3 regions of the Rossellomorea sp. FS2 genome follow, and region 3 is predicted to be linked to each of the others. Evidence: riboswitches for the same ligand, from Rfam matches in the RefSeq annotation. Region 3 holds a riboswitch; each other region holds the start of a gene.
The links. Region 3 has a riboswitch for S-adenosylmethionine ahead of ACNA6I_RS18235 (alpha/beta hydrolase). Riboswitches for the same ligand answer to the same signal wherever they lie in the genome.

Region 1: it holds a riboswitch for S-adenosylmethionine, as region 3 does, so the genes downstream of both, ACNA6I_RS17135 (O-acetylhomoserine aminocarboxypropyltransferase/cysteine synthase family protein) here and ACNA6I_RS18235 (alpha/beta hydrolase) in region 3, are expected to answer to the same signal.
Region 2: it holds a riboswitch for S-adenosylmethionine, as region 3 does, so the genes downstream of both, ACNA6I_RS10325 (Na+/H+ antiporter NhaC family protein) here and ACNA6I_RS18235 (alpha/beta hydrolase) in region 3, are expected to answer to the same signal.

The regions. Positions count from the first base shown of each region.
Region 1 covers NZ_JBLRVS010000005.1:139,997-143,271, forward strand. Annotated here, with positions in the region: gene ACNA6I_RS17125 (peroxiredoxin family protein) at 1-192, shown strand, start outside; gene ACNA6I_RS17130 (trans-sulfuration enzyme family protein) at 273-1,412, shown strand; SAM riboswitch class I at 1,544-1,657, shown strand; gene ACNA6I_RS17135 (O-acetylhomoserine aminocarboxypropyltransferase/cysteine synthase family protein) at 1,786-3,081, shown strand; gene metX (homoserine O-acetyltransferase MetX) at 3,095-3,275, shown strand, end outside.
Region 2 covers NZ_JBLRVS010000003.1:84,956-88,230, reverse strand. Annotated here, with positions in the region: gene ACNA6I_RS10340 (YpbS family protein) at 19-273, shown strand; gene ACNA6I_RS10335 (DUF2187 family protein) at 398-670, opposite strand; gene ACNA6I_RS10330 (hypothetical protein) at 798-1,400, opposite strand; SAM riboswitch class I at 1,620-1,727, shown strand; gene ACNA6I_RS10325 (Na+/H+ antiporter NhaC family protein) at 1,815-3,131, shown strand; gene ACNA6I_RS10320 ((S)-benzoin forming benzil reductase) at 3,194-3,275, opposite strand, start outside.
Region 3 covers NZ_JBLRVS010000005.1:368,906-372,180, forward strand. Annotated here, with positions in the region: gene ACNA6I_RS18225 (SDR family NAD(P)-dependent oxidoreductase) at 1-115, opposite strand, end outside; gene ACNA6I_RS18230 (hypothetical protein) at 279-848, shown strand; SAM riboswitch class I at 1,041-1,143, shown strand; gene ACNA6I_RS18235 (alpha/beta hydrolase) at 1,382-2,179, shown strand; gene ACNA6I_RS18240 (M28 family peptidase) at 2,269-3,275, shown strand, end outside.

The sequences.
Region 1 (3,275 bases), 230 kb from region 3:
CAAAAGTTCGTGGACGGATACAAGATCACCTTCCCGGTGCTTCTTGATGAAGACGGAGCCGTCTGGGATGCCTACAGCATCATTACGATTCCGACCACATTCATGATCGACTCCAAAGGGATCATCCAGCACAAGATCCTTGGCCCGATGAATCAGGAAATGATGAAAGAGATGGTAGAAGGCATGAATTGAACCTCTTTTCTTCTCGGAATCTTCTGAATATGGTACACTCTTCTACATACCTATTTTCGTAGAGAGAGGATGGCCACAAGATGAATTTCACCACCAAGGTCGTACATAGCCAGCTGAAAGGAACAGAAGAAATCAAAAGTAAAACAACACCGATCTATCAAACATCCGCCTTTTCCTTTTCCTCACTGGAGGAACTGGAAGGGTTCTATGAAGGGAAATCACCTTATCTATATACAAGGACAGGGAATCCCAATCCTGATGAATTGGGTGGTCTTGTAGCAGCCCTTGAAGGGGCACCGGCGGGAGTCGCTGCTTCATCCGGGTTATCTGCGATCCTCGTTGGGATCCTGTCTGTCGTCCAGGCGGGGGACCATATCATCGCTGCTGAAGATCTATACGGCGGTACCTTCCATATGCTGAAGGAAGAGCTTGCCGGCTTCGGCATCTCTACTTCATTCGTGGACTTCACCGATCGCGAGGCGGTTAAGTCGGCGATTACGGACTCGACAAAGCTGCTCTACAGTGAAACGGTCACGAATCCGTTCATGCGGGTCGAGGATATCCCGGCCATGGTGGAAATGGCCAAAGAATACGGGCTTACGACGATGATCGACAATACGTTTGCGACCCCGTTCCTCCGTAAGCCTTTCACTGAAGGCATTGATATCGTTGCCCACAGCGCAACGAAGTACATAGGCGGACATAGCGACGTCACAGCAGGTGTTGTGACCGGAAGGCAGGATCTGGTGGATAAGGTGAGGGCAAAGATCGTCAACCTTGGTGCCAACCTCAGCCCGTTTGAAGCATGGCTCACATGCCGGGGAGCGAAGACCCTTGCCCTCCGTATGGAAAGGCAGGCCCTGAATGCCGAACTTCTTGCCGTCGAACTCAGGAGGCACGAATGGGTCAAACACGTCTACTATCCTAATAATCTATCTGAAAAAGGTCACGGAGCCATCGTCACCATCGAGCTTGAACCATCTGCCGATATGAGTACCTTCTTTAAGTCCCTTGGGTGGATCAAGATCATTCCGTCCCTTGCCGGGGTTGAAACGACTGTTTCTTATCCGTTGGGTACATCTCACAGGTCCCTGCCGGAGGAAGCACAGAAGAAGCTCGGGATCAATACGCATGTGGTCCGCATCTCACTTGGGATCGAAGACCCCGAAGACATCAAATCCCAAATGCTTTCAGCCATCAGCAAATGCCATGAAATCTAAAAAAGAACAAGCCATGAAACCAGCCGTGACAGGCGTCAATGGGTAATAAGACAAAAAATTCTAAAAATACCCTTGACTCCCGGCATGGCAACCCTTTATAATTCATGCTAACGAACACTTACAACTTAATGCTCTTATCCAGAGAGGTGGAGGGACTAGGCCCGATGAAACCCGGCAACCTTCATGTGCATACTTGCCATGAAAAGGTGCTAATTCCTGCAGGCGCATTGCCTGAAAGATAAGAGGAGGACCCTATTCAATTAGACCCTCTTCTTAGGAAGGGGGTTTTTATTTTTGCCCCTTTTCAGCCCCGACCATCATCCATCACAGATCAAACCCGACCATTAAAACAAACACTCAGGAGGAATGTACCATGACGAATTCATTCGATTTTGACACACTTTTGCTTCACGGAGGACAGGAAGCGGATCCTGCGACGGGATCGCGCGCGGTGCCGATCTATCAGACTACGTCGTATGTGTTTGACAGCAGCGAGCACGCAGCGAAGCTTTTCGGACTGGAAGAGCCGGGGAACATCTATACGCGGATCATGAATCCGACAGTAGACGTTCTTGAAAAACGCCTGGCCCTTCTTGAAGGCGGCATCGGAGCCCTCGGGGTATCATCGGGCATGGCGGCCATCTCCCTCTCGATCTTGAATATCGCAGGAGCCGGGGACGAGATCGTAGCTGCGACGAATCTGTACGGAGGCACCTATAATCTCTTCTCCACCACCCTGCCGAAATACGGCATCACCGTGCGCTTCGTCGACCCGACGGATCCGGAAAACTTCCGGAGTGCCATCAATGAGAAGACAAAGGCCGTATTCGCCGAAACGATCGGCAATCCGAGCCTTCATGTCCTGGATATCGAAGCGGTCGCCAAAGTGGCCCATGACCATCAGATCCCGCTTATCATCGATAACACATTTGCCACACCGTATGTGACGAGGCCCATTGAATGGGGGGCAGATATCGTCATCCATTCGGCCACCAAGTGGATCGGCGGTCACGGGACCGCGATCGGAGGTGTCGTCATCGACGGAGGGAAGTTCGATTGGAACAACAAGAAGTTCCCTGGATTCATCGAAGAGGACCGCAGCTACAATGGCCTCCGCTATGCGCAGGATGTGGGGGCAGCCGCGTTCATCACCAAGCTCAGGGTCCAGCTGCTGCGTGACCTTGGTGCCTGCCTGAGTCCGCAGAATGCCTTCCTCCTCCTGCAGGGACTGGAGACGCTTCACCTCCGCATCGAACGTCATACAGAGAATGCACGGAAAATCGCCGAGCATCTTGAATCCCATGAAGGGGTTGCGTGGGTTTCCTATCCTGGCCTCCCTTCACACCCGTCCCACAGCCTTGCCAAGAAATACTTGAAGAACGGTGCGGGCTCCATCGTCGTCTTCGGCATCAAAGGTGGCCGCGATTCGGGACGCAAGGTGGTAGACAATATTTCATTATGGTCCCATGTGGCCAACGTAGGGGATGCGAAGTCCCTGATCATCCACCCCGCCTCCACGACCCATCAGCAGCTGAACGATGAGGAGATCAGGGCAACGGGCGTAACGGAAGACCTTGTCAGGCTGTCTGTCGGCCTGGAATCGGCAAAGGATCTGATCTCTTCCCTGGATGAAGCCATCGAGAAGGCGCGAGAAACGTCAAACGTGTGAAGGAGGCGGAGGAATGAGTAGCGATACGACACCATATGAATTGAACACCGTCACCCTTCCGTCCCTTGTCCTTGAAAATGGAGAAACCCTCCGACATGTAAAGTTGCCCTACGAACGCACGGGAAATCAATCAGGTCCCGTCATCCTTGTCTGCCATGCCCTCACCGGCACCCATATCGTGAAAGGGACGAGTG
Region 2 (3,275 bases), on a different contig from region 3:
CGAAAGAGGGATGAGGGCATGAGCGTACACAAGGACATCACAAAGCATTCAAGCAAGCAGCACAGCCTCGTGAAGGAGTTCATGAAGCTTGATGAATCGAGGGAACAGGCCATCGAAGAAGCCCTTACATTATGCGAAGCCGGCAAGCCATTCACCACCGACCGCATCAATCACATCACCCAGGAGATCAATGCCCTTGCAAGGCAGGGCGTCGTACCCCAGCGCAAGACCGTGACGGAAGAAATGGTGAGGGAGTACGCAAACCGGAGATGAACCGGGGGGAAGGTGAACCACCTGCACAGCCATCTTCCTGCATGCTTCACCTTATCACCTGAACAACTCAAAAAAATCCCCCGGACGCCCATTTTAGCGCCGGGGGATTTTTCTTATATACTATTTACGCCTTCAGCGCACTGTTCCAGCCATCGTAGACAAAGACGGGATTCGTGCCGTTTTCAGCACGCTCGATGACGGCATAGTTCTTATGGGCAACCACGGTTTGATCATCGGGAAGGTCCAGTTTCATCGCTGACTCCTTATCCATGCGCACGATGACCGTGTTCTCCCTTAGGGTCGTCACGACGCCTTGCAGGACGTGCTTTTTCCTTTTGAATTCTATAATGTCGCCAAGGTTGGCATATTCTTTTGAGTAGACGAAGGTATTATCCATAATAGACTCCCCTTTTACATGAAAGTTGATAACGCTCGAATCCTATATGTGATATATATCTTTCTTGTACCACCAGTCAAAAGATTTAAAACCTATTATTCTAATAAAATAATCTTTATTCTGAAAATTATTCAGATTTACGGTCCACCAGGGTGATTTTATAGATATAGGCCTTGTCGGATTTTTTGAAGCTACCGACAGGTTTCCCATCTTCCAATCCAATACCTACGGAATCCCCGTTGTTTTTAGAAGTAGCCATTCCGTAAATATACACAGGCTTATCTTTCTTGAGCTCCACTTTCTCTGTCAACAAGGAGGATGCAATGCTTCCACTTTCTTCAGGTATGGGGTCTTCGTCCATAGTGATGAAGGCGCTCTCGCTCCCATTAAAGATCTTCAGATCCTTTTCAGAGCTTTCCATGCCGAAGGAGTTCAGGGAGTGTTTATATTTTTTCGCTTCTTCGTCGTATTGAAACGGCTCATCGCTTACGAGCTTCCCTTTTTCATACACTTCTATGGTCCTTTCAAGATCCATATCCTTCGCCAAGGTTCCATCCAGGGTAAAGAAGAACATGGAACCTCTCCCTGTAGCGGCAACCACCTTTTCTTCCTTATCACTCAGGTCATACGGTTCCAACGTCAACTTCGATGAACCATTTCCCTTCCCTTGAGAACACCCCACCAGTAACAGACACATACCCACTGCCAGCAGCCAATATCGCTTCTTCATAAGGTCACCTCTCCCGTTGTGCTGAGGGATTTCCACCCCCTTATTTTTCCATTAACTGATTATAGCATCTGATTTATTCCAGTTCAAATAACGACGGAATTCATCATGAAAATTTGAATGCGTTTGCTTAAGGAAAATGAAAATTTTCCCGTTTGACATTTAGGATGAAACCCATTAAAGTATGTAAGTATCTTAAACATAACTGCATAACGTAAAATCTTCTTATCCAGAGAGACGGAGGGACTGGCCCTATGATGTCTCGGCAGCGGACTCAACCAAACGAGTGCTGTGCCACATCCAGCAAGCCACCGGCTTGAAAGATAAGAAGGGTGTTTCGTTTTCATGGAAACCTCTTCTTATTTGAAGAGGTTTTTTATTTTATGCGCAACATATCATCTAAAAGGAGTGCACAACATGAATCAGGAAAAAGGCAATCTACTGGCATTATTACCATTACTCATATTCGTTGCCCTGTTCCTTGGGGCAGGTATCATTTCAGGGGACTTCTATTCCTTCCCCGTACTCGTGGCGATCATCATCGCTGCTGTCGTGGCGCTGGCCATGAACCGGAAGGACAGCCTCAATGTGAAGGTTGAACGCTTCGCCAAAGGAGCGGGTAACCTCGATATCATGATCATGGTCTTGATCTTCTTATCGGCTGGCGCTTTCTCGGGTGTGGCTGAAAAAATGGGAGCCGTTGATTCAACGGTCAACTTTGCTCTTTCCGTCATCCCGGAAAATCTTTTGATTGTCGGACTGTTTGTGATCGCCGCCTTCATCTCACTCGCCATGGGAACTTCCATGGGAACGATTGCGGCCCTTGCCCCTATCGGTGTAGGAATCAGCTCAGGAACGGATATCTCCCTTCCTCTTGCCATGGCGACCGTTGTCGGGGGCTCCATGTTCGGTGACAATCTGTCCTTCATTTCGGATACGACCATTGCGGCGGTCCGCACGCAGAAAACAGAGATGAAGGATAAGTTCAAAGTCAATTTCTTCATTGTCCTGCCTGCAGCCATCATCACGATCATTGCGCTATTCTTCGTGACGCTCGGCAACCAGTCGTCCGTCGACGCCGGAAGCTATTCCATCGTGAAAATCCTTCCGTATCTTGCCGTCATCATCGGCGCCCTGTCGGGATTGAATGTATTTGCCGTCTTATTCGGCGGCATCCTTCTATCAGGAATCATCGGATTCATCGACGGAAGCTTCACACCGACCAGCTATTTCGGCAGCATTGCCGATGGCATGCTCGGCATGGGCGAGATCGCCTTCCTATCCATCCTGATCGGTGGAGTGGTGGAACTGATCCGTCATAACGGTGGAATCCAGGCGCTTCTCTATCTTGTAACCAGGAAGATCGGTTCATCCAAAGGCGCGCAATACTCTACAGCTGGACTCGTGGCTTCCACGAATCTTTGCACGGCCAACAATACAATCTCCATCATCATTGCCGGGCCCCTTGCCAAATCGATCAGTGATGAATACGGAGTGGACAACCGGAAGACAGCTAGTATCCTTGATATCTTCTCATGTGCCGTCCAGGGTCTGATCCCATACGGTGCCCAGATGCTTCTCGTAGCAGAAACAGCCGGCATTTCGCCACTGAGCATCCTTCCGTATGCATTCTACCCGATCTTGACGGCCATTTGTGGCCTGGTGGCGATCAAATTCGCCCTGCCTCGTTTCACCCGCAGGAAAGCTCATTCTACAGAGCCGGTACGATCATAATTCAACAGGAAAAGCCCCGGGATGCTGGTATCAACCAGAGCCCGGGGCTTTTTTTTGTCAGATCATACAAGGTCATTGATGTGATAAAGTTTGCCGCTTTCCACTTCTGTTCCCGTGATCAGCCCGACGAGTGCATCTGCCACC
Region 3 (3,275 bases):
CCAGGTTCTCTTGCCTTCTGGCAGCAAGAATCAGATTCTTCCCACGCGCTGCGAATGCCAAGGCAGCTTCATAGCCGATTCCGGAGCTTGCTCCAGTAATGACTGTATATTTCATGATAGTTCCTCCTCGGATAGGTTATAAAATAATTGTAAGGCATAGGGTGCACGTTGAGCCAATGTTTATACTCAGACTGTCTTTTTGATGATATCGGCGAGAGAATGACCTTCCCCTGTGGCTGAGAGTTGTCCGGCCATCCTATTTCTGAAATAATGGGAGTATGAGGAAAAAAGAGGAAGGGGAGAAGGCGATGAACGTTCCAGGCTGGAAACTGTTAACCGCGCTGATCCCCATCATGTTGATGATGGGGGCATGCGGACAATCCCCACGAAATACGGCTCCGGTGGAAACGGAGGCAACGGATGATACAGAAGCGGCAACGGAAGAGGCCATCCCGGAACAGCCTGATGAAGCATCCGATCAAGTAATACTGGAAGAAGAAGATCAAGAAGCAGGGGAACCTTCTGACGACGATCAGGAAACGGAGGAGCCTGAAGAGGACGACGGGTCCTCAGCGCGTGCGGAACCCCAACGATCAGGTGAGGAACCCGGGACCACGGCAGGCATTACGGATGCGGCGACTGCCATTGAGTTTTTAAAAGATGAGCTGAACGTGGCATCTGAAGGAGATATCCAAATCGATGATGGTGATGGAAAGCCTAAGACCGATGAAAAAGGGACCTATTATATCCTCCACCTGATATCAAAAACCCTCAAAGAAGAAGGAGGGACAGGGGAAGTAGGGTCGTTCAGGATTTATGAAGACGGGAGATATGAAATGGAAGACTGACTTCTCGAAAAAAAAGGACCGAAGGCAGTTGATGCGCCTTCGGTCGATATGGATCATTGGGGGTAAAGATGTTGAGCCAATCTTACAGTGTTAAACCCAACCTGTCAAGTGGGGATTTGGTTTTAATTCATAGTATTGCTGTAGGATTTATGGTTGACAAAGAGTGAATTGTAAGATAATTTAGTCTATACTACCTTATAAAGAGTCGGGGAAGGAATCTGGTCCAACGATCCCGCAGCAACCTCCAAGTGGAAGGTGCTCATTCCAGCAGGCTTCACCGCCTGGCAGATAAGGAGAGAGTAACGTGCATCTCCTTATGGGAGATTTTTTTTGTATATAAACCCGATTAAAACGATTGGATTAATCAGTCATACCGCTGTGACTACTTTTAAATGTCAGGATAAAGGAGGGAGCGTCCGTGTTAAGTAGTTTGGTAAGGAATCAGGTACAGGATCTTTGCACACGGGAATCAGACCTTGAGGGTACGACAAAGCGTAGGAAAAAACCATACCAAGGAAGAAGGAGAGGGTAAGATGAGTTGGTATACATCCATTCCATGGGAGGGTAGCCACCTTCCAGCAGCCATACAGTATCCCGCCACGCGCCTCGGCATCCACCCTGCCGTCATCATCTGTCATGGTTTCGTCGGTTCAAAGGAGGGGGTGGATCGATTATTCGTGAAGGCGGCGAATGAACTCAGCGCAAGCATCGTCGTTCGTTTTGATTACGATGGCTGCGGAGAAAGCATGGGGGAGTACGGCTTGAATACAAAGGATCGCTTCATTGCACAAACGAAGGCCGTCATCGGATTTGTGAAACGGTTGAAAGGGGTGGACCCTGAAAGCATTGCCTTGATCGGACACAGCCTCGGGGGTGCAGTAGCCCTTGAAGCTGCCATCGAAGAAGAGGTTCGCCACCTCGCCCTCTGGTCGGCGGTCGGATCTCCGCGAAAGGATCTCGGGCGCATTATCGGCGACGAAGTGGAAGCAGCCGTTTTGCAGGACGGGAAGGCAGATTATTTGGGATATGAGCTGAGGCGTGATTTCCTCACGACCCTTCAAGGATGGGACCCGATACGACGAGCAGGGGACTATAAGGGCAATGTCTTTCTCGCCCATGGTGACGGTGATGAAGAAATCCCCGTTGACTATTGTTCCCTTTATCATTCAGGCTTTTCCAACCGGCCGTCAGGTAAGGTGGAAAAGATCATCATTCCGAATGGTACCCATACCTATTCTTCTTCACATGCTTTTCAAGCACTGCTTGATTCCACCCGGAGATGGCTCTTACAGGTGCAAGATGTAGGATATGATCGTGCGACCGGTCTATAAATAGTAGTTTTCTACCGGTTATTCCTACTCTTTCAATTAATGACAAAATATTGGTATTATTCTATTAAATTAGCAGAGGAGGAAACCGTTTGAAAAAATCTGTCGTATCCATTGCACTTGCAACGACCCTGTCATTTGGCGCTATCGGACTTCAACCAGCCATTGCAGGGGCACCTGAATCAGGAAGGGAACTCTTGCAAAATCCGCATGAGCGGAACTTGATCAAGAAAATTGATTCGGAGCGAATCTATCAGACGATCGACCATCTTCAACAAACCCCCAGGGTGGCCGGGACAGAATCCGAGGCAAATGCCATCAGGTTTGTAAAACGACAATTTGAATCGTACGGGTATGATGTGACCCTTCAACCCTTTACCTTTATAGGGTACACGGCACCTACTGCAATCGAACTTTCAGGGGTGGAAGGCGAGTGGGCTCCGACTGCATTCACCTACTCGGTCAGTGGTGATGTGTCAGGCGAGCTCATACCTGCAGGACTTGGAAGAGAAGCAGACTTTGATGGATTAGATGTAAATGGGAAAATCGTTCTTGTCCAGAGAGGGGAAATCACATTTGCACAGAAGATCATCAACGCTTCCGAAGCAGGAGCGGCAGGGGTCATCATCTATAACAATACGGATGGAGAACTGAGCGGGACTTTGGGAGAACCGGATGATCGCTACATACCGGCCATCACCCTTTCCAAGGCTGAAGGAGAAAAACTGACCAGGCATATCGGAGAGACCGTCCGGCTGACGATCGAGGGGGCTGAAACATCTGAGCGTACCTCTCATAATGTGATTGCTAAAAAGGCACCGGTCAATAAGAAAAAAGCCACGGATGATGTGCTCATCATCGGAGCCCATCATGATTCAGTAGAAGGTGCTCCGGGCGCGAACGATGATGCCTCGGGAACAGCTGTCACCTTGGAACTGGCTAAAGTGTTCAAAAATGTACCGACAGATACAGAAATCCGCTTCATCACATTCGGTGCTGAAGAATTGGGTCTGCTTGGGTCTTATCACTATGTAGACTCCCTCCCGCAAAAAGAACGTGACAGGATTATCGGGTACTTCAATCTCGACATGGTGGGAAG